Linked DNA regions of Cupriavidus necator N-1. The main gene of each other region encodes a partner of the protein of the gene in region 2 in a complex. Links are inferred from orthologs where the notes say so. Each region holds a gene or a part of one and is shown on either strand. Other genes may lie near its edges.

Region 1 (3,490 bases), 1.1 Mb from region 2 along the record:
CAGGTCTTCCACGGTCTTGATGAAATGCGACTGGCCGAAGATGAAGTTGGTGGCTTCCGGCTTGGTGACCGACACGACCGACAGTTCCATGACAGGCTCCCGAATGGCCGCAGGGCTTGCCGCCATCGGGTTCATGGTAGGGCGCGGGGTGGTGAATGCAAGGGGCGCGGCGCCACCGGCCTGCAAGCGCCTGCACACCCTTATGCGCGCTTTAGCAGCGGCGCCAGGTACTTGCCGGTAAAGCTGGCCTTGCTCCTGGCCACATCCTCCGGCGTGCCGCGCGCGATCACCTGCCCGCCGCCGGCGCCGCCTTCCGGCCCCATGTCGATCAGCCAGTCCGCGGTCTTGATGACGTCCAGGTTGTGCTCGATGATGACCACGGTATTGCCCTGGTCGCGCAGCTTGTGGATGACCTTGAGCAGCAGTTCGATGTCATGGAAGTGCAGCCCGGTGGTGGGCTCGTCCAGGATATAGAGCGTGCGCCCGGTATCGCGCTTGGACAGTTCCAGCGACAGCTTGACGCGCTGCGCCTCGCCGCCCGACAGCGTGGTCGCCGACTGCCCCAGCCGGATATAGCCCAGGCCCACGTCCAGCAGCGTCTGCAGCTTGCGCCGCACCACCGGCACGGCGCTGAAGAACTCATGCGCCTGTTCGACGGTCAGGTCCAGTACCTCGGAGATGTTCCTGCCCTTGTACAGCACCTCCAGCGTCTCGCGGTTGTAGCGCTTGCCGTGGCAGACATCGCAGGGCACATAGACGTCCGGCAGGAAGTGCATCTCGACCTTGAGCACGCCGTCGCCCTGGCAGGACTCGCAGCGCCCGCCCTTGACGTTGAACGAGAAGCGGCCCGGATCGTAGCCGCGCTCCTTGGCCGACGGCACGCCGGCGAACAGTTCGCGGATGGGCGTGAACAGGCCGGTGTAGGTGGCCGGGTTGGAGCGCGGCGTGCGGCCGATAGGGCTCTGGTCGACGTTGATGACCTTGTCGAAATGCTCCAGCCCCTCGATGCGGTCATGCGGCGCCGGCTCCGGCGTTGAGCCGTACAGGTGGCGCGCCACCGCGTGGTAGAGCGTGTCGTTGATCAGCGTCGACTTGCCCGAGCCGGACACGCCGGTGATGCAGGTCAGCAAGCCCACCGGCACCTCGGCGGTGACGTTGCGCAGGTTGTTGCCGCTGGCGTTGACAATGCGCAGCAGGCGCTCATCGTCGGGCGCGGCGCGTTCCTTCGGCACCTCGATGCGGCGCTGGCCGGACAGGTATTGCCCGGTCAGCGATGCCGGCGACTCCTCGATCTGCCGCGGCGTGCCCTCGGCCACGATCATGCCGCCGTGCACGCCGGCGCCCGGGCCGATGTCGACTACGTAGTCGCAGGCGCGGATCATGTCCTCGTCATGCTCGACCACCAGCACCGAGTTGCCGATGTCGCGCAGGTGCTTGAGCGTGCCGATCAGGCGGTCGTTGTCGCGCTGGTGCAGGCCGATCGAGGGTTCGTCCAGCACATACATCACGCCGGTCAGTCCCGAGCCGATCTGCGAAGCCAGCCGGATGCGCTGGGCCTCGCCGCCCGACAGCGTATCGGCGCTGCGCTCCAATGACAGGTAGTCCAGCCCGACGTTGTTCAGGAAGTTCAGCCGCGCCGAGATCTCCTTGATGATCTTGTCGCCGATCTCGCGCTTGGCGCCGTGCATGTCCAGCGTCAGGAAGTACGTCAGCGCGTCGCGCAGCGGCCAGCCGTTGATCTCGAAGATCGCGCGCGCCTGCTCGCCCTCGCCCAGCTTGACGTGGCGCGCCTCGGTGCGCAGGCGGGTGCCGTGGCAGGCGGGGCAGGGCTGGTTGTTCTGGTACTTGGCCAGTTCCTCGCGCACGGCGACCGAATCGGTTTCGCGGTAGCGGCGCTCCAGGTTGGGGATGATCCCTTCGAACACATGCTCGCGCACGGTGGTGCGGCCGCGTTCGTTGATATAGGTGAACGGGATCTCCTGCTCGCCCGAGCCGTGCAGCACCGACTGCTGCACGTTTTCCGGCAGCTCCTCGAACGGCGTCTCGGTGTCGAAGTCGTAGTACGCGGCCAGGCCTTGCAGCATCTGGAAGTAGAACTGGTTGCGGCGGTCCCAGCCCTTGATCGCGCCCGAGGCCAGCGACAGGTTGGGGAAGGCCACCACGCGCTTTGGGTCGAAGAAGGTGATCTGGCCCAGCCCGTCGCAGCTCGGGCAGGCGCCCATCGGGTTGTTGAACGAGAACAGCCGCGGCTCCAGCTCCTGCAGCGAATACGAGCAGATCGGGCAGGCAAACTTGGAGCTGAACATATGCTCCTTGCCGCTGTCGAGTTCCAGCGCAAGCGCGCGCCCATCGGCCAGGCGCAACGCGGTCTCGAACGACTCGGCCAGGCGCTGCTTGATGTCGGCGCGCACCTTGACGCGGTCCACCACCACTTCAATGGTGTGCTTCTCGGTCTTTTTCAGTTTCGGCAGCGCATCGACCTCATAGACCTTGGCCTCGGCCTCGTGCGCGGCGCCGCCGCCCGAGCGGATGCGAAAGCGCACGAAACCCTGCGCCTGCATGCTGTCGAACAGGTCCGAGTGCTCGCCCTTGCGGTCGGCCACCACCGGCGCCAGGATCATCAGCTTGGTGTCTTCCGGCAGTGCCAGCGCGGCGTCCACCATCTGCGACACGCTCTGCGCCTGCAGCGGCAGGTTGTGGTCGGGGCAGTAGGGCGTGCCGGCGCGCGCATACAGCAGGCGCAGGTAGTCGTGGATCTCGGTGACGGTGCCGACCGTGGAGCGCGGGTTGTGGCTGGTGGCTTTCTGCTCGATCGAGATCGCGGGCGACAGCCCCTCGATCAGGTCCACGTCCGGCTTTTCCATCAGCTGCAGGAACTGGCGGGCATAGGCGGACAGCGACTCCACGTAGCGGCGCTGGCCCTCGGCATAGAGCGTGTCGAAGGCGAGCGAGGACTTGCCCGAGCCCGACAGGCCGGTGATCACGATCAGCCGGTTGCGCGGCAGGTCGAGATTGATGTTCTTCAGGTTGTGGGTACGCGCCCCACGGATCTTGATTTCTTCCATATGCCGAAAAGTCGTCGCCAGACAGGCCGCCCTGCCGGGGTTGGCAAGGCTGTCTGAAGGAATCGCAAAACCCAGAAACAAGTACCGTATTTGGCACTTCCGACCGCTGGCGACGGCCGGAATGCGCGCCCGGGCACACGCCCGGGGGCCAGCTGGCATGGCCAGGTGACCCGGGAAGCGCGAAGGAGCAAACCTGTTAATATACCCAACTTCGGTTTCCGGGGTGGCCCGCGCCATGCAGGCGCCCGGCGAAGCCGCCGCCGGCCCCGGGTTCCGGGCGGCAACTTCCCCCCGCGATCCCGATCGAAACTGCCGTTGCGATGCACCGGCAGCCAGCCTGACAGATTCCACGATCCCACGATCGCAATGCCGTCGATCCAGTCTTCCTCCCCGGGTGCGGGTGCCGCTGACGCATCCCAGGCCCC
Region 2 (4,066 bases):
TCGCACGCGGAGAACGCCGCCAGCGCGTACCAGATCATCGGCCGGCCGGCCACGGTCTGGTATTGCTTGGGCACGGCGCCGCCGGCGCGGCTGCCGGAACCGGCACAGGGAATCAGGGCAAAGCGGCGAGCGGACACAGGATCGGGGTGGAGTGAAAGAGGCGCGGGCGCCTGCCGGCCAGCATGGCCAGCGGGACAACCGGTGCGCATTCTATAATACGGCCCTTGCCCGTCGCCATGCCGCGCCATTCCGCATTGACGCGTGCCCGGCACGGGCCGTTGAGGTCCCCTGCTCCGACCCCCGCCCGCAATGCCGGCGGGGTATCGTCGTTTTGAACGCCCCGCTGCCGACATGCCTGACGCCAAGCCCGCCTTCCCCTTTCTCAACCTGCCGCTGGTCAAGCCGGGGCTGCGCCACAGCGTGGCCGGCCTGCGCGGCTCGGCCGATGCGCTGGCTGTGGCCGCGTACGCTCGGCAGCACCGCGAGCGCGCGCCGATGCTGGCCGTGGTGTGCTCCCACGCGGTCGATGCCCAGCGCCTGGCCGAGGAAATCCCCTGGTTCGCGCCCGAGCTGCGCGTGCGCCTGCTGCCCGACTGGGAAACCCTCCCCTACGACAGCTTCTCGCCGCACCAGGATCTGGTGTCCGAGCGCCTGGCCACGCTGCACGATATCCAGACCGGGCAATGCGACGTGATGCTGGTGCCGGCCACCACCGCGCTGTACCGGCTGGCGCCACCGGCTTTCCTGGCGGCCTACACCTTCTTCTTCAAGCAGGGCGAGCGCCTGGACGAGAACGCGCTCAAGGCCCAGTTCACGCTGGCCGGCTACGAGCACGTCAGCGCGGTGATGCGTCCCGGCGAATACAGCGTGCGCGGCGGCCTGATCGACCTGTACCCGATGGGCTCGGCGCTGCCGTACCGGATCGACCTGTTCGGCGACGAGATCGAAACCATCCGCGCCTTCGACCCCGATACCCAGCGCAGCCTGTACCCGGTCAAGGAGGTGCGGTTGCTGCCCGGGCGCGAGTTCCCCCTAGACGAAGCCGCGCGCACCGCCTTCCGCGGCCGCTGGCGCGAGGTGTTCGAGGGCGACCCGACCAAGTCGCCGATCTACAAGGACATCGGCAACGGCGTGCCATCGGCCGGCATCGAGTACTACCTGCCGCTGTTCTTCGAGCACAGCGCAACCGTGTTCGACTACCTGCCCGCCGATACCCAGTTGGCTTTCGCCGGCAATGTCGACGAGGCCATCCGCCGCTTCTGGGCCGATACCACGCAGCGCTACAACTTCATGCGCCACGACCGCGAGCGCCCGCTGCTGCCGCCCGCGGACCTGTTCCTGTCCGAGGAGCAGTTCTTCGTTGCCGCCAAGCCGATGGCGCGCCTGGTGCTCCAGGCCGAAGCCAATGCGGACCAGGCCGCGTTCTCGGCCATGCTGCCCGACGTCGCGGTGAACCGCCGCGCCGATGATCCGCTGGTCAACCTGGAAGCGCTGCTGCTCGACAAGCAGACCCGCGTGCTGATGTGCGCCGACTCGGCCGGGCGGCGCGAGACCCTGCTGCAGCTCTTTGCCGAAAGCGGCCTGCGCCCGCATCCGGTGGACGACTTTGCCGCGTTCCTGGCCGGCGAAGCGCATTTCTCGATCGCGGTGGCGCCGCTGCAGAGCGGCTTTGCGCTGCCGCAGTGGCAGATCGCCTTTGTCACCGAGGCCGAGCTCTACGCCGGCACCACGCGCCGCACCGGCCGCCGCAAGCAGGAGCAGGCCTCCGCCGTTGACTCGATGGTGCGCGACCTGGCCGAGCTGAAGATCGGCGACCCGGTGGTGCACAGCGAGCACGGCATCGGCCGCTACCAGGGCCTGGTCACGCTGGACATGGGCCAGGGCGACGAGGAATTCCTGCACCTGGACTACGACAAGGGCAGCAAGCTGTACGTGCCGGTGCACCAGTTGCACGTGATCTCGCGCTATTCCGGCGCCGATCCCGATACCGCGCCGCTGCACCACCTGGGCTCGGGCCAGTGGGACAAGGCCAAGCGCAAGGCGGCCCAGCAGATCCGCGACACCGCTGCCGAGCTGCTCAACCTGTACGCGCGCCGCGCCGCGCGCGAGGGCTTTGCCTTCCCGCTCTCGCCCAAGGACTACGAGACCTTTGCCGAGAGCTTCGGCTTCGAGGAAACGCCGGACCAGGCCGCCGCCATTGCCGCGGTGATCGCCGACATGACCTCGGGCAAGCCGATGGACCGGCTGGTCTGCGGCGACGTGGGCTTCGGCAAGACCGAGGTGGCGCTGCGCGCGGCCTTTGTCGCGGTGCTGGGCGGCAAGCAGGTGGCGATGCTGGCGCCGACCACGCTGCTGGCCGAGCAGCACTTCCAGACGCTGTCCGACCGCTTTGCCGAATGGCCGGTGCGCATCGTCGAGCTGTCGCGCTTCAAGACCAAGAAAGAGATCGACGCGGCCATCAAGCAGATCAACGAAGGCACCGTCGACATCGTCATCGGCACCCACAAGATCCTGTCCGACCAGGTCAGGTTCGAGCGCCTGGGCCTGGTCATCATCGACGAGGAACACCGCTTCGGCGTGCGCCAGAAGGAGGCGTTGAAGACCCTGCGCGCCGAGGTCGACGTGCTGACCCTGACCGCCACGCCGATCCCGCGCACGCTGGGCATGGCGCTGGAAGGCCTGCGCGACTTCTCGGTGATCGCGACCGCGCCGCAGAAGCGGCTGGCGATCAAGACCTTCGTGCGGCGCGAGGAAGACGGCGTGATCCGCGAGGCCATCCTGCGCGAGCTCAAGCGCGGCGGCCAGGTCTACTTCCTGCACAACGAGGTCGAGACCATCGAGAACAAGCGCGCGCGGCTGGCCGAGCTGGTGCCAGAGGCGCGCATTGCCGTCGCGCACGGCCAGATGCACGAGCGCGAGCTGGAACGCGTGATGCGCGACTTCGTCGCGCGCCGCGACAACATCCTGCTGTGCACCACCATCATCGAGACCGGCATCGACGTGCCGACCGCCAACACCATCCTGATCCACCGCTCAGACAAGTTCGGCCTGGCGCAGCTGCACCAGCTGCGCGGCCGGGTCGGGCGCTCGCACCACCAGGCCTATGCCTACCTGCTGGTGCATGACGTCGAGGGCCTGACCAAGCAGGCGGGGCGCCGGCTGGAGGCCATCCAGCAGATGGAAGAACTGGGCTCCGGCTTCTACCTGGCCATGCACGACCTGGAAATCCGTGGCGCGGGCGAGGTGCTGGGCGACAAGCAGTCGGGCGAGATCCACGAGATCGGCTTCCAGCTCTACACCGACATGCTCAACGCCGCGGTCAAGGCCCTCAAGGCGGGCAAGGAGCCCGACCTGATGGCGCCCTTGGCCGCCACCACCGAGATCAACCTGGGCACGCCGGCGCTGTTGCCCAACGACTACTGCGCCGACGTGCACGAGCGCCTGTCGCTGTACAAGCGGCTGGCCAACTGCGAGACCGCCGAGCGCGTGGACGACATCCAGGAAGAGCTGATCGACCGCTTCGGCCGGCTGCCGGCGCAGGCGCAGGCACTGGTCGAGACCCACCGGCTGCGCATCGCCGCGGCGCCGCTGGGCGTGCGCAAGATCGACGCGGGCGAGGCCACCATCAGCGTGCAGTTCGTGCCCAACCCGCCGATCGACGCGATGCGCATCATCGACCTGGTGCAGAAGAACCGCCATATCAAGCTGGCCGGGCAGGACAAGCTGCGCATCGAGGCCAAGATGCCGGACGTGGCGATCCGCGCGCAGACCATCAAGCATACGTTGCGGCAACTGGCGTAGGACGGGCATCCTGCATGGACGCGGCGCCCGACCGGGTGTAGCATCAAGTACTTAACAAGTTAGCGATAACGCCCCAATGCCTGCCCACGCCGCCTCCCACCGCCAGCCCGTCACCGAAACCGCCGCGCGCGGCAGCGCGCTTGAATGGACCCAGCGGCTGGTCGCGTATGACACCACCAGCCGCCACTCCAACCTGGGCCTGATCGAGTCGGTGCGCGACCATTTCCTGGCCAAGGGACTGAAGCCGCATCTGAGCTACAACCCG

The links.
Region 1: the proteins of mfd (region 2) and uvrA are in contact, whole or in part, in a crystal structure (PDB 4DFC), measured with the Escherichia coli proteins. The link is inferred for Cupriavidus necator N-1 from one-to-one orthologs.

Annotation. Positions count from the first base shown.
Region 1 is NC_015726.1:408,535-412,024, forward strand. What follows is about bases 1-3,423. They hold uvrA (excinuclease ABC subunit UvrA), read right to left. Parts: upstream 3,066-3,423; coding sequence 201-3,065; downstream 1-200. Other genes in these bases: CNE_RS02035 (adenosine-specific kinase), read right to left, coding at 1-90. Outside these bases: CNE_RS02045 (MFS transporter), read left to right, coding at 3,432-3,490. UniProt on the Escherichia coli protein: The UvrABC repair system catalyzes the recognition and processing of DNA lesions. UvrA is an ATPase and a DNA-binding protein. A damage recognition complex composed of 2 UvrA and 2 UvrB subunits scans DNA for abnormalities.
Region 2 is NC_015726.1:1,495,452-1,499,517, reverse strand. The notes cover bases 3-4,001. They hold mfd (transcription-repair coupling factor), read left to right. Parts: upstream 3-351; coding sequence 352-3,801; downstream 3,802-4,001. Other genes in these bases: argE (acetylornithine deacetylase), read left to right, coding at 3,878-4,001; ispD (2-C-methyl-D-erythritol 4-phosphate cytidylyltransferase), read right to left, coding at 3-209. Also shown: more of ispD, read right to left, coding at 1-2; more of argE, read left to right, coding at 4,002-4,066. UniProt on the Escherichia coli protein: Couples transcription and DNA repair by recognizing RNA polymerase (RNAP) stalled at DNA lesions. Mediates ATP-dependent release of RNAP and its truncated transcript from the DNA, and recruitment of nucleotide excision repair machinery to the damaged site.